DNA from 4 places in the uncultured Exiguobacterium sp. genome. Region 2 is predicted to be linked to each of the others. Evidence: riboswitches for the same ligand, from Rfam matches in the RefSeq annotation. Region 2 holds a riboswitch; each other region holds the start of a gene.
The links. Region 2 has a riboswitch for thiamine pyrophosphate ahead of thiD (bifunctional hydroxymethylpyrimidine kinase/phosphomethylpyrimidine kinase). Riboswitches for the same ligand answer to the same signal wherever they lie in the genome.
Positions count from the first base shown of each region.

Region 1: linked by a shared signal. The riboswitch ahead of tenA (thiaminase II) and the one ahead of thiD (bifunctional hydroxymethylpyrimidine kinase/phosphomethylpyrimidine kinase) in region 2 are both predicted to bind thiamine pyrophosphate.
Region 3: linked by a shared signal. The riboswitch ahead of ACHWTJ_RS08210 (ECF transporter S component) and the one ahead of thiD (bifunctional hydroxymethylpyrimidine kinase/phosphomethylpyrimidine kinase) in region 2 are both predicted to bind thiamine pyrophosphate.
Region 4: linked by a shared signal. The riboswitch ahead of ACHWTJ_RS10460 (thiamine phosphate synthase) and the one ahead of thiD (bifunctional hydroxymethylpyrimidine kinase/phosphomethylpyrimidine kinase) in region 2 are both predicted to bind thiamine pyrophosphate.

Region 1 is NZ_CAXYJR010000005.1:1,868,830-1,873,622, forward strand. It holds gene ACHWTJ_RS11640 (sporulation protein) at 1-87, shown strand, start outside; gene ACHWTJ_RS11645 (glycoside hydrolase family 3 protein) at 293-2,209, shown strand; gene ACHWTJ_RS11650 (hypothetical protein) at 2,240-2,536, opposite strand; gene tenA (thiaminase II) at 2,588-3,283, opposite strand; TPP riboswitch at 3,357-3,463, opposite strand; gene ACHWTJ_RS11660 (DUF1002 domain-containing protein) at 3,657-4,538, shown strand.
Region 2 is NZ_CAXYJR010000002.1:101,460-106,252, reverse strand. It holds gene ACHWTJ_RS00745 (metalloregulator ArsR/SmtB family transcription factor) at 1-333, opposite strand, end outside; gene ACHWTJ_RS00740 (hypothetical protein) at 389-673, opposite strand; gene thiE (thiamine phosphate synthase) at 844-1,482, opposite strand; gene thiM (hydroxyethylthiazole kinase) at 1,472-2,239, opposite strand; gene thiD (bifunctional hydroxymethylpyrimidine kinase/phosphomethylpyrimidine kinase) at 2,220-3,023, opposite strand; TPP riboswitch at 3,138-3,248, opposite strand; gene ACHWTJ_RS00720 (murein hydrolase activator EnvC) at 3,314-4,579, opposite strand; gene ACHWTJ_RS00715 (murein hydrolase activator EnvC family protein) at 4,780-4,793, opposite strand, start outside.
Region 3 is NZ_CAXYJR010000005.1:1,258,204-1,262,996, reverse strand. It holds gene ACHWTJ_RS08220 (GNAT family N-acetyltransferase) at 1-948, shown strand, start outside; gene ACHWTJ_RS08215 (50S ribosomal protein L25/general stress protein Ctc) at 1,238-1,915, shown strand; TPP riboswitch at 2,011-2,110, shown strand; gene ACHWTJ_RS08210 (ECF transporter S component) at 2,210-2,782, shown strand; gene ACHWTJ_RS08205 (ABC transporter ATP-binding protein) at 2,779-4,308, shown strand; gene ACHWTJ_RS08200 (energy-coupling factor transporter transmembrane protein EcfT) at 4,280-4,793, shown strand, end outside.
Region 4 is NZ_CAXYJR010000005.1:1,631,981-1,636,773, reverse strand. It holds gene ACHWTJ_RS10470 (OsmC family protein) at 1-276, shown strand, start outside; gene nagZ (beta-N-acetylhexosaminidase) at 273-1,493, shown strand; TPP riboswitch at 1,550-1,652, shown strand; gene ACHWTJ_RS10460 (thiamine phosphate synthase) at 1,735-2,328, shown strand; gene ACHWTJ_RS10455 (FAD-dependent oxidoreductase) at 2,325-3,269, shown strand; gene thiS (sulfur carrier protein ThiS) at 3,266-3,466, shown strand; gene ACHWTJ_RS10445 (thiazole synthase) at 3,469-4,233, shown strand; gene ACHWTJ_RS10440 (ThiF family adenylyltransferase) at 4,230-4,793, shown strand, end outside.

The DNA of each region.
Region 1 (4,793 bases), on a different contig from region 2:
ATCAAACTGCGTCTTTCGAATAGTGAACTACAGGATCAGTCGTTCGTCGAACGCCAGCTGACAAACATCGTGGAGCGCTATAGCTGATCATTCGAAATTACTTGAAAGTGATTCCTCTTCAGGGGGGAATCACTTTTTTTCATTCAAGTCAGTCTACCTAAAAACAACTTTGAAATTTATTTCAATTTGAAATCGTTTACAAATAAAATATTGTTTTAAAATAACCCCCTTGCTATACTGTCCGTATTGAAAAGAATTACAGTCACGGTTTGACTAAAGGAGGACATACATCATGAAAAAAATCGGACAGTTCACGTTAACAGCAGGACTCGCAACATTACTTATCTCAAGTAGTTTGCCTGTCATGGCAGAGGCAGGGTCTTCAGCCGATCGGATCAGTCAAAAAATCGACACGATGACACTCGAACAAAAAATCGGGCAAATGATCATGCCCGATTTCCGGCAGTGGAATGGTAGCAATCATACGTCGCTTGCTCCAGAAGTCGCGAACATCATCGACCGCTATGATTTAGGTGGCGTCATCTTGTTTGCTGAGAACGTCAGCGAAACCGAACAGACGACGAAACTCGTTCATGATATGCAAGAAGTCGTCAAACAAGACGACAGCAACGATATTCCGCTTTTCGTCACGATCGACCAAGAAGGTGGCATCGTCACTCGGCTCGGAACAGGAACGAACTTACCTGGCAATATGGCTTTAGGCGCGACTCGAAGCAGTGCATATGCGAATGATGCCGGTCATATCATCGGTTCCGAACTGCATGCACTTGGTATCAATGTCAACTTCGGTCCGGATCTTGATGTCAACAGCAACCCTGGAAATCCCGTCATCGGTGTCCGCTCGTTCTCGAGTGATCCGGCGCTCGTCGGCACGCTCGGTTCTGCTTTGATGAAGGGGATTCAGGATGAAGGCGTCGCAGCGACCGCCAAACACTTCCCGGGTCACGGCGATACAGCGACCGATTCCCACTATGGCTTGCCCGTCGTCGACCGCTCCTTGCAAGAGCTGGAACAAGTCGAGCTCGTCCCCTTCAAGCGAGCCATCGCTGAAGACATCGATATGGTCATGACGGGACATATCGGAATGCCGCAAATCGAACCCGAAGTCGTCACGTCGAAAAACGGTACCTTCCCGTTACCTGCGACGTTATCGGATGACGTCATCACGGGCGTACTGCGCGAAAAGCTCGGCTACGATGGCATCGTCATCACGGACGCGTTGAACATGCAGGCGATCGCTGATAACTTTACAGAATCAGAAGCCGTCTTGAAGACGTTTGACGCCGGAGTCGACATCGCGCTCATGCCGACGATCCTCCGTTCCGAGCAAGATGTCACAAAGCTTGATCGGATTTTCAAAGACGTGATCGCAGCGGTCAAAGATGGTCGCCTTTCAGAGAAACGAATTGATCAATCGGTCGAGCGGATTCTGACGCTGAAGGCAGAACGCGGAATATGGAACGGTACGACTGATTCGACATCCCTAGCTGAAAAAATCGCGCAAGCGAACCAAATCGTCGGCAGTCCCGAGCATAAAGCAAAAGAACGCGCGATGACGGAAGCCGCGGTCACACTCGTGAAAAATGATCAGCGGACGTTACCATTCAAACCGAAAAAGAATGCCAACGTTCTTGTGATCGCTCCGGCGGCGGATCAGACGGACAGCATGAAAAAGACGATCGCTTCCTTACCGAAGAACCGGAACTGGCACGTGACGACAGCGAATTACTCGGCTACTACGCTACCGCTCGACCAAAACCCGACATTACGGGCGCAACTCGATGCAGCAGATTACATCATCGTCGGCTCCAACGTCAACACGAGTGCTAAACTACTCCCTACTGCACCAGAACAAGCCATTCCGGCTTCGATCTTCCGCTATGCGAAACAAACGGATACACCATCCGTCCTGCTCAGTCTCCGTAACCCATACGATGTCGCTGTTCAACCGGACGCACCGGCACATGTCCTCGTCTATGGCTTCAAAGGCGACCCGAACGGTCCAGACTCCGAAGCAGGCAATCTGAAATCAGCGGGACCGAACCTGCCTGCAGGTATCCGCGCGATCTTCGGAACGTTCAAACCGCAAGGCACTTTACCGGTTGATGTGCCGGTCTTTCAGAACGGTGTCTTTACCGACAAACTGCATCTCGAATTTGGTGACGGCTTTAAAAACTGGAAAAAATGATGTCATGATACACCAAAAGACCGAAGCTCCTTAAAGGATGCCTCGGTCTTTTAGTGATTGATACGGATATTCAGCTTCTTCTTTCGCACGATGGTAGACGCGGTATAACCAATAAGTCAGTAGTGCATAGACGACGATGACAAGAACAGCAGAAATGTAGCTCCCCATGCTATACGCTACCTTAAAGTTACGCGTCGAAGCGGATATACCGGATAACACGATTAATATCGGAATGATGTATCCAAGAAATCTTACTTTGACTTTACCAAGCATTCGTTGTACAGCATATGCTGCACTGATCACAAGTGCAATCACGATGATTTCCATTCCAATCCCTACTCTCACTAAATGGTATTCCTAATTCTACCATCTAGCGATTCAAGAAGATACCGCTCGTGCTGGAATCGTTTCGTAAACTGACGCAAACGTCTCTTCCGTCCACCCCATATGCCAGAAGAGTAACTCATAGTAACAACTTGTCACGAAATGACGTTTCATCCGCTCGCGTTCCGTCGGGCTCGCTTGCTCCGCCAGCGCATCAAGCCGTGCAATCTGTTCAAAGACGACCTTTTCAAACCATTCCGAGCTGTACGTGTCGATCCATTGCTGATAGATTTTTTCTTCCGGAGTACACGTCAGTAATTGCTGTCCGACTTCATAATACAACCAGTAACATGGCAAGATGGCAGCAATCGTCTCACCGAGCGTTCCTTCACTCGCATGATGCATGTGGGAGACATACGCATATGCTGTCGGTGCCGGTTCAAATGCTTCAAGATCTGCTTCCGTAATACCGAGCGGCTCAAAAAATGATTGATGTAAGCTCAACTCTGCCTCGTAAGTCGAAGTCGCATGCTCGGCAAGTGTCGCGATCGTCGCGAAGTCGTCTGCTTTTGACGCTGCCTTCGCTTGAATCTTCGCAAAGTGTTTTAAGTAATAGGCATCCTGCATGACGTAATGCCGAAATTTCGAGAGTGGTAACGTCCCCTCTCCGATTCCTTGAACGAATGGGTGCGTAAAACTACTGTCCCAATACGCTTGTGCCGCTTGTTTGATTTCTTGTGTGAATGTCATGATCTCATCCTCCTCGTTTAGTATGAAACGAAAAAACACCACCCCGAAACACACGGGCATGGCGCAAGAAGAACAAGACTTGACGCCACTTCCCTCCGTAAGTACGAACTTAATCAGGTTCAAAGGGTCCGAACGTCTTCGTTCGTCTCAGTCAGCCTACTGACTCCCCTAGTGGTCATTATTCGATTCCCATCCACTATAGCATGCTGAAAACGGAAGTCAAGTTGTCCTCTTTTCGCTATACTATGGAGTGTCAGAAGACGGATACCGTCTCCATCTGCAGACCGATTCCGAACAGACATCGTTCCCGTACACTAAATTTAGTACCTGATACTATAATTCATTCTGTTACTTACAATTGGAGGATTTCATTATGCATACACCAACAAAAATCATGGCGTCAGCCGTTATCGCTTCTGCTCTATTACTTCCGACAGCCGCATCTGCCGAACAAGTCGTTGATAAGACGATCGTCACACTCGGTGAGTCGCTCGGCGCAAAGGATAAAGCATGGGTGCTTTCCCGTCTCAATGCACCGGAAGGCATCACGCCAATCATCGCAACCTCTGCTGACGAAGAAAAATATCTCGGGAAAAACATCCCACAGTCGCAAAAAGGGGGCAACATGTATTCGTCGGCTAAAATCGAACTGACGGAAAAAGGAGATGGGCTCTCCGTCTCGACGGAGAACATCACGTGGGTGACGAAGGATATGTATCTCAACGCTCTCGTCACAGCGGGTGTCAAAGATGCCGACATCACGATTACTTCCCCTTACAAGGTGACCGGGACTTCAGCTCTGACAGGAATCATGAAAGCGTACGATCAGACTTCTGCTGAAACCGGGATTAAGTTAAGTGACGAACGCAAGGATCTAGCACAGCAAGAATTATCAGTCACATCAGACGTCGGGAAAACGGTCGGCACGGATAAGGTCGCTGACTTGATGAATGAGATCAAGGCTGAGATCGCCAATCAAAAACCGGAAACCAAAGTCGAGATCGAAAACCTGATCGTCCAAGTCATTCAAAATAACAATATCCAGTTGTCTGACGCACAAATGGACCGGTTGACGAATCTATTCAATCAAATGGAGCAAGCGAACATCAACTGGGGACAAATCGAAAGTGGACTCAAAAATGCGGGACAAGATATCCATGCCTTCGCAACTTCAGAAGAAACGAAAGGGTTTTTTGCTAAACTATTCGATGGACTTAGTGACTTCTTCAGTTCAATCGCGGGTGTGTTCAAATAATTCAGACTTCCGTAACTGACAAAAAAATAGTAAACTAAATGTATCTGAAACGAAAGGTGGTGTGAAAAGATGGACTTTGCCGCGTGCAAACACTGGTTGATGGAACAATTGTATCTGTTGCGCGCGATTTTTCATGGAATGGCGTTCTAAGGCACTCGTCTGCCCTTTTTTAGAACTTCATGATTGAAAAATACAGCAAAGCGCATCTTTCACACGTGATGGAGAGTGCTATTTGCGCTCTCCTTTTTTTGATGC
Region 2 (4,793 bases):
CATTGCCATGTGAACTAGTGACGACACGTGATGATCGTCTAAAGAATAATACACGACTTTTCCATCTTTACGGAATTTGACAAGTCCGTGTTTCAACAAAGATCGAAGATGATGTGAGGCTGTTGCGATTGAACAGTCGACAGAGGCCGAGACATCACAGACGCATAGCTCTTCTTCGATCGTCAGTGCATAAACGATACGTAATCGTGTCGCGTCCGAAAGAATCTTAAATAGTTTTCCAATTTCAAACGTCGGAATCGTATCAACGACTTGTCCAATCTCAGACGCACGATGTTCGTCAATCGCAATCGTTTCACAACGGGGAATGTTCATGTCCGTCACCTCGTTTCTATGTATATTGCACCATGAGAAACAAGACAATGCAAGTTCAGCGCATTCGTCTACGAATGAGCCAAAATACGAACCATCCTCCGATATAATCACCGATATCCCAGACGATTCGATTTTGGTCGACTGCACGTACACCAATATCGATAATCTTCGTACTTTCTAATCGATTCCTATACCGCTTGCGTAATCGAGCAGGAATCGGGAGACGAAGAAGTAACCGATAGTAAATATCTAAATGAGTATGTCCCCAGATTTCTGTAGCGATCGAACTCGTCTTGATATACAGTGGACGCTTATAGCGTCGCTCGTACTTCTCTTTCAACAAAAGAGCCATTTCATAAGATATACGATTAGGACGCGGAAATAAAACTTTACCTAAATGGTAGATTCCCTGATTATCAACCCGAATGATTTGTGGTTCCAATCGATACCGGATCCAGTAGCCCCGAAAACGGATCTTCTGCCATTTCAATACAATCACCTCTGAACGAATTATACCCTGTTCTGAAGAGATTGATGCCACTCTCGCACGGCTTCTGTCATTCGCTCTGCAGCGAGTTGTCGATCTTCTTTAGCAAAAATATCCGAAATGACAGCATACCCTTCAAGTGGGATGGGCAGAGAAGAGACATTCGTTGCTGTAATTCCTCCAATACCGATCAACGGTAAACGAACAGCTTCGCGAATCGATTGAAGCATCGCGTGTGACATCGAGTCAGCATCTGCTTTCGATGATGTCGCAAATAAAGAACCCACGCCTAAATAGGAGGCTCCGTCTTGTTCTGCTTCAATCGCTTGTGCAACAGTGGCTACTGATACGCCGATCACAGCATCCGGTAAGAGGCGTCGCGCTGCGGTTAGGGGAATGTCTTCTTGTCCAATATGCAAACCAGCTCCCACGAGTAAAGCGATATCGATCCGGTCATTGATGATTAAAGGGATGTCGTAGCGATCCGTAATCGTTCTCAATCGAATTGCTTGATCGAAGAATTCCTTTCCTTGTGCGGTTTTTTCCCGTAGCTGAATAACCGTCGCACCACCTAAAATGGCTTCTTCAACGACCGTTTCTATCGCAACTCCCGGATGGTAACGACGATCCGTCACTGCATAAATGGAATAATCAATTGACATGTGCTTTCGCCTCCGTCAGGTCTTGCTCTGTCATCAGGCTGATCGCATTGAACAACTCTCGTTTGAAATCACCTAGACCATTTTCTGATGCTGCCTGTTCTCCCGCTCTGCCCATGATGAATGTTCCGTGGACTGCCGCCTCAAACGCAGAATATCCGGCACCGAGAAAACTCGCAATCAAAGAGGCCGTCATGCAACCCGTACCTGTGACGTCTCCGAGACGCGGCGTTCCTACATGGAGTTCCACTTCGCGCATCCCATCCGTGATGTAGTCGATTGGACCTGTGACGACAATAACGGACTTTTTTTTGCGAGCGAATGCACGAATGGTCTCTCGATCCATGATTGCATCTCCTGCAGCATCGACTCCTTTTGTTCGTCCATTCTCCCCAAGCAATGTCTTGATTTCTGAAGCGTTTCCTTTAATGACCGTACATCCGAGTTCACTCAATTCTTTTGAAAAGGATGTACGCAATGATGTTGCTCCCGCTCCAACAGGGTCAAGAACGATCGGAATATTCAAGCGACCCGCTTCGCGTGCCGCAAGTCGTTGAGCTGCCTGCATGTCTGCATCGATCGTACCGATGTTCAAGACAAGAGCTTGTGCGAGACGAACCATCTCTTCCACTTCACGAATATCTTCCGCCATGACGGGTGATGCGCCAACAGCGAGTGTGACATTCGCGCAATCATTAATCGTGACTGTATTCGTCAAATGGTGAATGAGTGGTTTGTGTTCAAGAATGGTCGTAAACATGTGAATCCCTCCAAAGTGAATGAAAATGATGTGTCGGTCCAATACCTTGTCCGAGGGCAAATCCATGACGAATTGCCTCTGTGACATAGCTCTTTGCCTGTCGTACACTATTTGTTAAATCTTCTCCAAGCGCCATCCGCGAAGCAATCGCCGCAGATAAGGTACAACCAGTTCCATGAGTATGATGGTTGTCTAATCGTTCCGATGTGAAGCGGTGTTCCACTTCCCCATCAAACAACAAATCCGTCGCAGCTCCTGAGAGATGTCCGCCTTTTAGTAATACTGCCCCTGTCTGTGTAGCCAATTGATGCATCGCCAATCGCATTTCCTCTAGATTGGTGACCGATCGTCCTGTTAAACGCTCCGCTTCCGGTAAATTCGGCGTGACGAGTGTCGCGAGCGGTAGAAGTTCTGAAATCAATGCTTGTTCAGCTTCCGTTCGCAATAGGGCATGACCGCCTTTAGCGACCATGACGGGATCTAATATGACCGGAACTGTCTGTTTACGGAGATGTGTAGCAATGACACGAATCGTCTGCGCATTCGAGACCATTCCTATTTTGATTGCATCGACACGAATATCTGAAAAAATCGACATTAACTGGGCATCTACGATTTCTGGGGATAACTCTTCCACCGCTTGAACACCCAGCGTATTTTGCGCCGTGACGGCTGTCAGGACGCTCATTCCATAAACGCCTAAAGCCGAAAATGTTTTTAAATCCGCTTGAATCCCAGCTCCACCACCGGAGTCGGATCCCGCAATCGTCAGTACGTGTTTCATGTTCTTTTCACCTTCCCATCGAGCAATGGCAGGGAGTCGTGACCGACAAAAAAGCGTCGACCGCTGTAAAAAAGCAGTCGACGCTATACGAAAGCGTTATACACGCATTCCGGTATCCGTTCGGCTCAACTTTCCTACGCTGGTATTATCCAGTTCAGGTAATAGGGTCGAAAACAGACTGGTTTTCCTCTCAGCCGGATTCCTCCAGCTCCCCTAGTTGCTCAAGTATTCGTTTCGCCTTAACTGTAGCATAGAGAAGAAAAAAAAACGAGCCGAAGCTCGTTTTTTGATTACAGATATGCCAATGGATTCACTGCATTCAGAGGAGAAGAAGCACTATATTGATAGCCTCCGACATGTAGTTCGAAATGCAAGTGTGGTCCTGTTGAATTTCCTGTACTACCCAGTGTTCCGACTTGCTGACCTTGAGAGACCGTTTGTCCTGCATGAACAGATAATGAGCTCATATGAGCATAAACCGTCGTATAGACTTTTCCATCCAAGAAATGCGAAATCATAACGTGGTTTCCGTAAGGTCCACCACCCGATGCTGTAATGACAGTTCCGGCTGCTGCTGCAACGATCGGCGATCCGACCGCACCCTTGAAATCAACACCATTGTGGAATGTATAGCCGTTTGCTCCGCTAGCTGGGCCAAATCCTTGTGATACAGATCCTGAAGATGGTCGAACGAATTGACCACCTCCCGAACTGATTGGTGTTGAACTTGAACCTGTTGATTTTGTATTCTTATTTGCTTGTTTGGCTGCTTGAGCTGCTTTTTCAGCTGCCGCTTTCTCAGCTGCTGCTTTTTCAGCCGCTGCTTTAGCTGCCGCTTTTGCTGCAGCAATCGCACGTTCTTGAGCTTCTAGCGTCGCTTGAAGTTCTTTTGCATCCAATAGTTCTGTCGTGAACTTCGTCTTGCCTTTTCGTAATTTTTTAAGTGTAGCACTCCGTTTTTTCATCTGTTCTTTCAACGCTTTTTTCTGTTCAATTAATGTTTTCTTCTCTTCGACCTGCTCCGTCTTTTTTTCAACGAGCGCTTGCTTTGCTTCTGCTAGTTTTTGTTGTGTCGCGATGTAATCTGAGATCATTTTATCATCTTGCTCCGCGATTTTTTTCCCTGCCATGACACGACTAAATAAATCACCTAAATCTTTAGATCCAAAAATGACTTCTTCCCATTTGATTGAATTCCCGTCGTTTTCTTGGAAGACACGTAGACGATCGCCTAATAGTTCTTCTTGTTTTTTCAACATCTCTTCATAGCGAACGATGTCTGCTTTTAATTCATCGATTCGCAAATTCAACTTCTCAATTTGTTTATTTTTTTCAGAAACCTGAAAAATCTTTTCGTTGATTGCTGCATCAATTCGGTTGATCTGACGTTGTTCTTTCGAAATTTTCGACTCTTGTTTTTTAATTGCTTTTTCTAATTTACGTTGTTCTGCAGCATTTTCAGCCTTTTTTTCTTTGATCGTCGCTGCCGCAATTGGTTGTGTTCCTGTTATCAGTAATGCTCCTAAAACAATGGTAGAAATTAGTTTTTTTAGCATATATCGTTTTCCTCACTTATGTATTTTCATTTTTTTATTATAGTATTCAAGTTTCTCTCATATCTGAAATAGATTATAGCACCCTAATCGTTTCAAAAAAATTTCATTTACATTTCAAGTGAAAACGTTTTTTTGTAATATATATTTTTCTTATCAAATATAAAAAAAGAATCGTTGCACGAGCAACGATTCTTCACTATTTAAAACATAGTCA
Region 3 (4,793 bases), on a different contig from region 2:
GCATCGATGCGTCAGCTCGATCAAGATTTACGGGACCGAATGTGTCAGTTGCTGGATTTGCCACATGTCTCGATGGCTGTTGGCAGTGGCACCCTCGCTAACGACATCGTCGCACAACAACTGAGTGGACATGGGTTGATCCTAAACGGTGGTGAGTTCGGTCAACGCTTGATCGATCACGCGGCACGAGCTGGGAAGTCCTTTGATGTCCACTCGCTTCCACCCGGTCACCCAATCGAATTAGAACAGCTCGCGAGTCAACTGCATCAAACGGAATACGACTGGATCTGGTTGACGCATTGTGAGACGTCAACGGGCGTTCTCTACGATCTCGATGCGGTAAAAGCGCTGTTAGAACAACGAACCGCACTCATCGTCGATGCGATCAGCGCCGTCGGAACCGGGCGTTTCTCGTATGCCGGCTGCAGATTCGTCACGATCGTCTCCGGAAAAGCAATTGGTGGTTTACCGGGTCTTGCGTTCATCGGTCACGTAGATCGCGTCCTACCTTCTCCACGTATTCCACGTTATCTGGATCTCGGACTCTATGCGGAAGGTATCGCCTTTTCCGGCTCATCGAACTTGTTGCTTGCTTGTCAGGCAGCGCTCGATGCCCTTGATCTCGATCAAGCAGCCATCAAGATGACCTATCTCGAACAAGCCGTTCGCGCGACTGGTTTTAACCTTCTTGCAACGCAAGAAGCACAGGCGCCGGGAATCCTGACTATCGTCCATCCGTCGGCAACCGCTTTAGGAGACGCTCTCCGGATCCAGGGCTATCATGTTCAATATGAAAGCGACTATCTCGTCCGTAATCAATGGCTTCAAATTTCGACGATGGGACAGACGACGATGCGGCACATCGAACGTCTTGTCCGCGCGCTGGTCCGTGAAAACCAACGCATTATCATAAAAAAAGAAAAAAATGAAAGACCTCTCAACCCTTGATTTCAAGCGGTTTGGAGGTCTTTCGACTTTAAAAAAATAAAAAAAGAGGTTTAAGGATTTAAAACATAGGGGTATAAACTCACTAGCACCGCATCAAACGGTGACTTACTCACACATGTTTCTCAATATCAGCGTAATGACCTGGGAGAGAAATGCAAAGTCACGAAAGCGTCAGATTCAAATGAGTCTGAAACCGATTGTCTTAGCATATTTAAATTGTTCAGGACTTGTCCTGCTCCTACATTCATTACCTTTTGAGGGCTATACCAAATTCAAGGGGGAAATGAACATGTCAGTTAAATTAACAGTCGAAAAACGCGAGGTACGTCCACGCTCACTCCGTAAACAATTACGTCATGAAGGAAAAGCTCTTGGTGTCGTGTATGGTTACAAAGTGGAAAGTACGCCAATCGCATTCGAAGAAAAAGAACTCATCAAGATCATCCGTGAAAACGGTGAAAACGTCTTGATTTCACTAAAATTAGATGGTAAGAACGTTAACGTTCTCATTAACCGTCGTGATATGGATGTCTTCACACCAACAATCGACCACGTCGAATTCATCGCCGTCAAAATGGATGAAGAGACAGAAGTCGAAGCAGACGTCGTACTCGTCGGGGAAGCAGCTGGCGCGAAAGTCGGTGGATTCCTATCACAGACACTCTTTAAAGTAACAGTCGCAGCAACACCAGATAAATTACCAGAGAACGTCGAAGTCGACGTCACAAACCTCGAAATCGGCGATTCAATTTCTGTAGCTGATCTTCCGGAACAAAAAGATTTCCGTATCGTCACTGAAGGCGACATTCAAGTCGCAGCTGTCGTTGAGTCAACGCTTGAACAAGAGCTTGAGGAAATCGAAGAAGCGGAAGCTGAGGCACAAGCTGAAGCTAGTGAAGACAACGAAGCGGAAGCTACGGAAGAGTCTTCAGAAGAAGCAAAAGAAGAGAACGAAGACAATAAATAAGTCGTTTAACGATACGCCCTTCGTGGCGTATCGTTTTATTGTGTCTTGACAATAGACAGAAGATTGCCTAAAGTGAACAGCGTATCATCTATTACCATATCCACTAGGGGAGCCCATTTGGCTGAGACGATTTACTTCGGACCCTTCGAACCTGATCTAGTTCATACTAGCGTAGGAAAGTGGAGCGATCACATCCAATGACTCCTGCTGCGCGCAGTTTTTCTGAGGACCGCTCTCTTTTTTTCGGAGGGCGGTCTTTTTGGTGTCTCCCCCACTTAAAGGAGGACGAACACGATGCAACACTGGAAAATGAAAGAAATCATGGTCATGATGATGCTCGCCGTCGCTTGCGGCGTCATCTATCTCGGTTGGTCAACACTCTGGTTACCGATGTCTGCGATCTTCGGACCAGTCGGTGCCAACTGGATGTTTGGGATCTGGATCATCGCGAGCCCGCTTGTCGCAGCAATCATTCAAAAACCAGGTGCCGCCCTCATCGCGGAAATCGTCGCGGCAGCTGTCGAACTGTTCACGGGTAGTCATTTTGGTTTATCGGCTCTACTGATCGGGGTCTGCCAAGGACTTGGTGCGGAACTCGTCTTTGCGATGACGCGTTATCGCCGTTATGACACATCGACATTGATGTTATCGGGTGTTGGAGCCGCGATTGGTAGCATCGTCTATAGTCTGATCGCGAACGGATTCGGTTACTACACGACGACGACGTTGCTTGCGACAACTGGCTTACAATTGATCAGTGGTGCATTACTCGGCGGCTTGCTCGCAGCGGTTCTTGTCCGTCGCCTTGTAGCGACCGGTGTCTTGAACGGATTTGCGGCAGGACGTGCGAAACGGGAAGTCGCATGATTACTGTCGACGATCTCAGCATCCGCTATCCGGGTCAAATGAAGTCGGTGCTCGATCATGTATCGCTAACGATCGAGCACGGGACGACCCTTCTGCTTGGACGAAGCGGGAGTGGCAAGACGACACTGCTTCATGCCCTAGCCGGACTGACACCAGAGACGATTGAAGTCGAACAGACGGGAACCGTTACCCGGTCCGGTTCGGTCGGAATCTTATTCCAAAACCCAGAAGAACAGTTCTGCATGGAAACGATTGGACGCGAAATCGCTTTTAGTTTAGAAAACCGGTCGATTTCACGCGAAGAGATGGAGGAACGCATTGAACGCTTACTCGCACTTGTTGGTCTCCCTCTCCCCTTCTCGACACCAATCGCGAGTCTATCCGGGGGGATGAAACAACGCCTCGCGCTCGCTGCGGTCCTGGCACTTGATCCGACGATCTTATTACTCGATGAACCAACGGCTCAGATTGACCCGATCGGGCAACACGAGCTGATGGCGTTGATCTTTCGGATTCAGAAAGAACACGATTTAACGATCGTCTTGATTGAACACCAACTCGATGTCTGTTTGCCATATGTCAATCAGATCGTCTTACTTGAGGACGGATCGGTGACTGCAACGGCACATCCACAGGATTTGTTTCCGCAGGCGTATACGGAGCTTCAAGCGAAAGGGGTCGCTGTTCCCTCTTTGTATCCGTATACGTTAGAGACGTTACCCATAGATGGACCACAAGCGGCGCGACTTCACGTGCTTCCCTCAGTCGCTACAGCAGGCACTGCCTTGTTACACGTCGCTGCATTATCGACGAAAGCACCTTACCCGCTGACCGATGCGACATTTTCCCTAATGACGGGAGAATGGGTGATGTTGCTCGGGGCAAACGGCTCCGGGAAAAGTACGTTGCTTGCAACACTCGGTCGGTTGCTCTCGCATCAAGGAACATATCGGTTCCAGGAACGTCCGGCTCAGCGTTACTCCCGGCGACGCTTTTATGAGCACGTCGGCTATGTCTTCCAACAACCGGATCTGCAGTTTCTCAAACTGACGGTCGAAGCAGAAATCGACTGGAGTCACCGGGCAGCGACGAGTGACGAGCGCACAACTTTACTCGAACAACTGGAACTCGCATCCGTCAAACAGCAGTCACCGCTTGCGCTTAGTACAGGGCAACAACGACGACTCAGCGTTGCGACGATGCTCGGGCAGACGAAGGATTTGTTGTTGCTCGATGAACCGACGTTCGGACAGGATGGATTGACGACACGGCGGCTCATGGAACAGTTGTTGACGGAACAACAAAACGGAACGACGCTCGTCATGGCAACACACGATATGGAACTCGTCGCCCGATACGCGGATCGTGTCCTCGTCATGGAGCAAGGCCGGATTGCTTTTGACGGGCGTCCGAACGAGTTATTCGCTGACGTTCCGTTACTCGAACGCTGTCAGCTGCAACGTCCACTTTCGTACCAATTCCAGGAGGTGAAGCGCAATGCAGACAAACGCGTCACCGTTCGCTAAACTCAATCCTGTCATCAAGGGGAGCGGATTGTTTTTGATCATGTTTGCCTTGATTGCAACGAATGACTGGATCAAGACGTTGGTGTTCCTGAGTTTTGCTATCGCCTTGCTACTCCTCTCCGGATGGGGTCCCGTCGATTTCTTGAAACGGCTCGCACCTTACAGTCTATTATTCTTATTGACGTTCTGGATGATGGCAGCCTTCGGCAAAGGTACGAACACGCTCTGGTCGTTCGGTTGGTTTCATGTCACGTCGGAAAGTGTCGTGCACGGCTGGTTACTTGCCTTACGGATGGCGACGTTCGTCTGCTTAAGTTTCGCTTTCGTCACGACGACCGATTCGACCCGGTTCGTGATGAGCTTGATTCACCAGGCAAAGGTATCGCCTCGCTTCGCGTACGGATTTCTTGCCGGGATCCGTTTTTTGCCACAACTGGTCGAAGAAGTCCGCGTCTTGCGGCAAGTCCGAATGATTCGAAACGTGC
Region 4 (4,793 bases), on a different contig from region 2:
TGTACTGGAATCGATATCGTCTCGATTTTAGAGAAGATGCGCTTGACGATCACCCATTTCGAAATGGATATCGAAGGAGAACGGGCAGAGGACCATCCGCGGCGTTTTACGTCGATCTCGATTCATTACCGGCTCGAAGGTGATCTCCCGGAAGATAAGGTCCGTCGCGCCATCTCATTATCAAAAGATAAATATTGTTCGGTCTCGCAATCCCTGAACGCTGAGATTTCCGTCTACTATTCGATCAATGGTGTCCGGAGCGAGGATCCTTTGTGAAAAAAGTCGTACTGATCGGTTGTCTGTTGCTTGCAGGGTGTGCGCAGGAGACGACGGAACCAACGAAACCATCACAACCAGAAACGAAGCAACCGACAGAAGAAAAGAAACCGAAGCCTGAGCCGACGAAAGAAGAACGACAACAAGCAAAACTAAAGCAGCAATTGGCAACGATGTCGGCGTCCGAGAAGGTCGATCAACTGCTCTATATCGGAGTCGCCGGCACGGAACTCTCAGCAGCTGACCGAAAACTGTTGCAGACGCATGCGATTGGTGGGGTCTTACTACTCGGTGGAAACATCACGTCGGAAGAACAACTGTTAACGTTCACGCGTGCGATTCAAGAGACGAATCAAAAACCGTATGCGTTCGTCGGCATTGACGAAGAAGGTGGACGCGTCAGCCGGGTACCGGATCAACGATTACGTCTACCAACGAATCAACGGATGGCGCAAGGAGCAGATGATGCGAAAATGGAAGATGTCGGACGTACTCTCGGACATTTGTCACGTTTTTATGGCTTCAACATGGACTTCGCACCGGTCCTCGACGTCAACAGTAATCCGAACAACCCGATCATCGGCGACCGTGCGTTCAGTGCTGATCCGAAGATCGTCGCGACGCTTGGTACGGCCCTGATGCACGGGATGCAGGAGACGGGAACGATTCCGGTCGTCAAACATTTTCCGGGTCACGGCAATACGAGTGTCGATTCCCATGTCGGGCTACCGAAAGTGACGGCATCAAAGGAAGAATTGAAGCGGACGGAACTGTTACCGTTCCAAGAAGCGATTCAAGCAGGCGCTGAGATGGTGATGGTCGCCCATATTCTCTATCCCGCGTATGACAATCAGCATCCGTCCTCGCTCTCGAAGCCGATCTTGACTGACCTCTTGCGTCAGCAACTCGGATTCAACGGTGTCATCATCACGGATGATCTCGTCATGGGAGCGATCACGAAACAATATGGTCTCGCGGAAGCGGCACGTCAGTCGCTCGTCAACGGAGCTGATATGGCAATGTTTTCAGAGGCAGGTGCATACGCAAAAGTTCATGCTGAAGTAATGCAAGCTGTCAAAGACAAAACGCTGACGCCTGCGATGCTCGATGCTAAAGTGATGCGAATCCTGAAGCTGAAGCAGACGTATGCCGACAGTCAAGAGCAACAGCGACCAACGAAATCGGAGTTGATTCAGCAAGTGAGAGCGCTCAACTAGGACTAGCGAAGCAAAGCGACTCATGCTAGACTAATGGGGCAAGCCAATTAAACACGAAAAGACACTAGGGGAGTCTCCCAGCAGACTGAGACGGAAGTATCCGGACCCTTTGAACCTGATCTAGTTCGTACTAGCGGAGGGAAGTGGCTCGAAACCTTAGATATCCTTAGCGCTTCAGCGCATTTTCGGACCACTCCCTTCAACATCGGGAGTGGTCCTTTTTCGTATGGAAAGGAAGAGCATGATGCGTTTACATCTGATTTCGACGGGATCCATCCATCCGCTTGACGAAATAAAGACCTTTCAATCCCTTCAACCTTATACGGATCAGCTGCATCTACGTGAACCGAACTTATCGGCAGCAGAATTGCTTGATCTAATCGACGCGCTCCTTGCGCATGGTTATTCGCCTGAGCAGTTAACGGTTCATGACCGTGTCGATGTCGCCCATGTCGCCGGCATCGGTGTGCAGTTGACGCGCCGGTCCTTGCGTGTCCGTGATGTCCGACGTCATTTTCCGAATCTCGTCATTGGGAAATCGGTCCATTCATTAGCAGAGGCACTGGCAGCAGAAGCGGAAGGAGCCGACCGACTGCTGTACGGTCATATTTATTCGACAGCGTCGAAGCCGAATGTGCCGCCACGGGGAATCGACGCCTTGAAGCAAGTCGTCAGCTTCACGACGAAACCGGTCATCGCGATCGGCGGGATCACCCCAGAACGCATGCCTGAAATCGCAGCGACCGGTGCAACCGGAATCGCTGTCTTATCGGGTATTCTCGGTCAAGCGGATCCACTCGCCGCCATCAGGCGTTACCAGGGGGTTCGCGTATGACGGATCACATCATCATCGGTGGGGGAGTCATCGGTTTGACGCTTGCTTACAGTCTTGCCTGTCAGAACGAATCCGTCGTCGTCTTAGAACGTGGAACATGCGGACAAGGGACAAGCCGCGCAGCTGCCGGGATGCTTGCGACGGACATTGAGCTGAGAGCAGAATTGCATACACTTGCCGCACGTAGTCGTCGTCTGTATCCGTTGCTTGCACGTCGTCTTGAGCGAGAGACGGGTATCGATTGTGGGTACCGGGAACAACCGTTTTTGTTGAAGCGTGAGGGACGCGAGCATTTATTTTCGTCTGTCGGTCAAATCGATCCACGACAACTGACGACTGCCTTGATATATGCCTTACGAAAGCGCGGCGTATTGATTGAAGAACAAGTGGACGTCACGTGTATTGAGGAGAGTGACGACTTCATCAAGGTCGAGTCGAATGCGAGAACGTGGACCGGGCGAACGGTGACGATCGCTGCCGGACGCGGGTCGCAAGCCTTGCTCGATACAGCTGGTATTTCGATCGCGACATATGGGGGCAAAGGGGAATGTCTCGCCGTCCGTCTCGCGGGTCAGCCGTTACGCTCGATTCTGTTTGACGACGCTGTCTACCTTGTGCCAAAAGCAGACGGACGAATTTTGATTGGTGCGACCGAACTGCCGTACGATGAAACGGTCGGTGTCAGTGTCGCTGGGATCACGTCACTGCTTCAAGCAGCAGAACGACTGTATCCACCGATTCGTGACGCGGTCGTCGAAGAAATTTGGTCCGGTGTACGACCACAAACGGCGTCCGGCTTGCCATATATCGGAGTCGCCGATTCATCCCGTCGGATCTTCCTAGCGACGGGGCATCATCGGCATGGCATCTTACTCGCACCGGCGACGGCGGAAGTCTTGGCAAATACATTACGGTTGATTCAGAAGGAGGAAGTCCGATGAACATTACGATTAACGGCAATGACCACACGATCGAACAGATTGAGACGATCGAGGACATGCTCACGCAACTCGGCTTAGGGGAAAAGCTCGTCATCGTCGAACAGAATCGACAAATCATCGATCGTACGGCATATGGTCAGACGGTCGTTCGAGACAATGACACATTTGAAATCGTTCATTTCGTAGGAGGAGGATAAACATGCTGAAAATTGGAGAAAAGACATTTGAATCACGGTTATTACTCGGAACGGGGAAATATACGGATGCTACAGTACAGCAGGAAGCAATCGATGCGTCCGCCTCACAAATCTTGACGTTTGCCGTTCGCCGGCTTGATATTTTTGATAAACAACAAGCGAATTTTTTGGAGTCGCTTGATTTAACGAAGTACGATCTACTACCGAACACGGCTGGTGCGAAGACAGCAGAAGAAGCCGTTCGGTTGGCGAAGCTTGCGCGGGCATCCGGTATGTGCGACATGGTTAAGGTCGAAGTGATCGGTTGCGACAAGACGTTATTACCTGACCCGATCGAGACGTTACGGGCTTCTGAAGAATTACTTAAAGAAGGCTTCATCGTCTTACCGTATACGTCGGACGACGTCGTCCTTGCACGACGACTCGAAGAACTTGGTTGTCACGCCATCATGCCGGCGGCGTCACCAATCGGCTCCGGGCAAGGGATCCTCAATCCGCTCCATTTGCAATTCATCATCGAGCAGACGACGGTGCCGGTCATCGTCGACGCCGGAATCGGTTCACCGACCGATGTCGCCTATGCGATGGAACTCGGTGCGGACGGCGTCTTATTGAACTCCGCTGTCGCCCATGCGAAAGATCCGGTCAAGATGGCGCACGCAATGCGACTAGCTGTCGAAGCAGGGCGCCTTGGTTACGAAGCGGGACGAATTGAGAAGAAACAGTATGCGGTCGCGAGTAGTCCGACAAGTGGATTGATTCGATGAACCGTTACTCACGGCAAACTCGATTTCAACCGATCGGGGAAGCGGGACAAGCACGCTTAGCTGCAGCAAAGGTACTGATCATCGGCATGGGGGCGCTCGGAACGGCGTCGGCAGAACAACTCGTTCGCGCCGGTGTCGGCGTCGTCCGAATCGTCGACCGCGATTATGTCGAGTGGAGTAATCTACAACGCCAACAGCTGTATACCGAGGAAGATGCGCGTCACATCGTACCAAAAGCGATTGCCGCAAAAGCACGGCTTGAAGCGATCAATTCGACAGTGGCGATCGAAGCACATGTAGTAGACGTCGACCGGGCAGCGCTGACATGGCTTCTCGATGATATCGATTTAATCATCGATGCGACAGACAATTTCGATATTCGTTTGCTGATGAACGATATGGCGTTATTGCGCTCGATTCCGTGGATTTATGGTGGTTGTGTCGGCAGTTACGGAATCACGTTTACCGTCCGTCCCGGGGAGACGCCATGTCTGCATTGTCTGCTCGATCAATTACCGCGAGATCAGGAGACGTGTGATACAGCAGGGATCATCGGACCC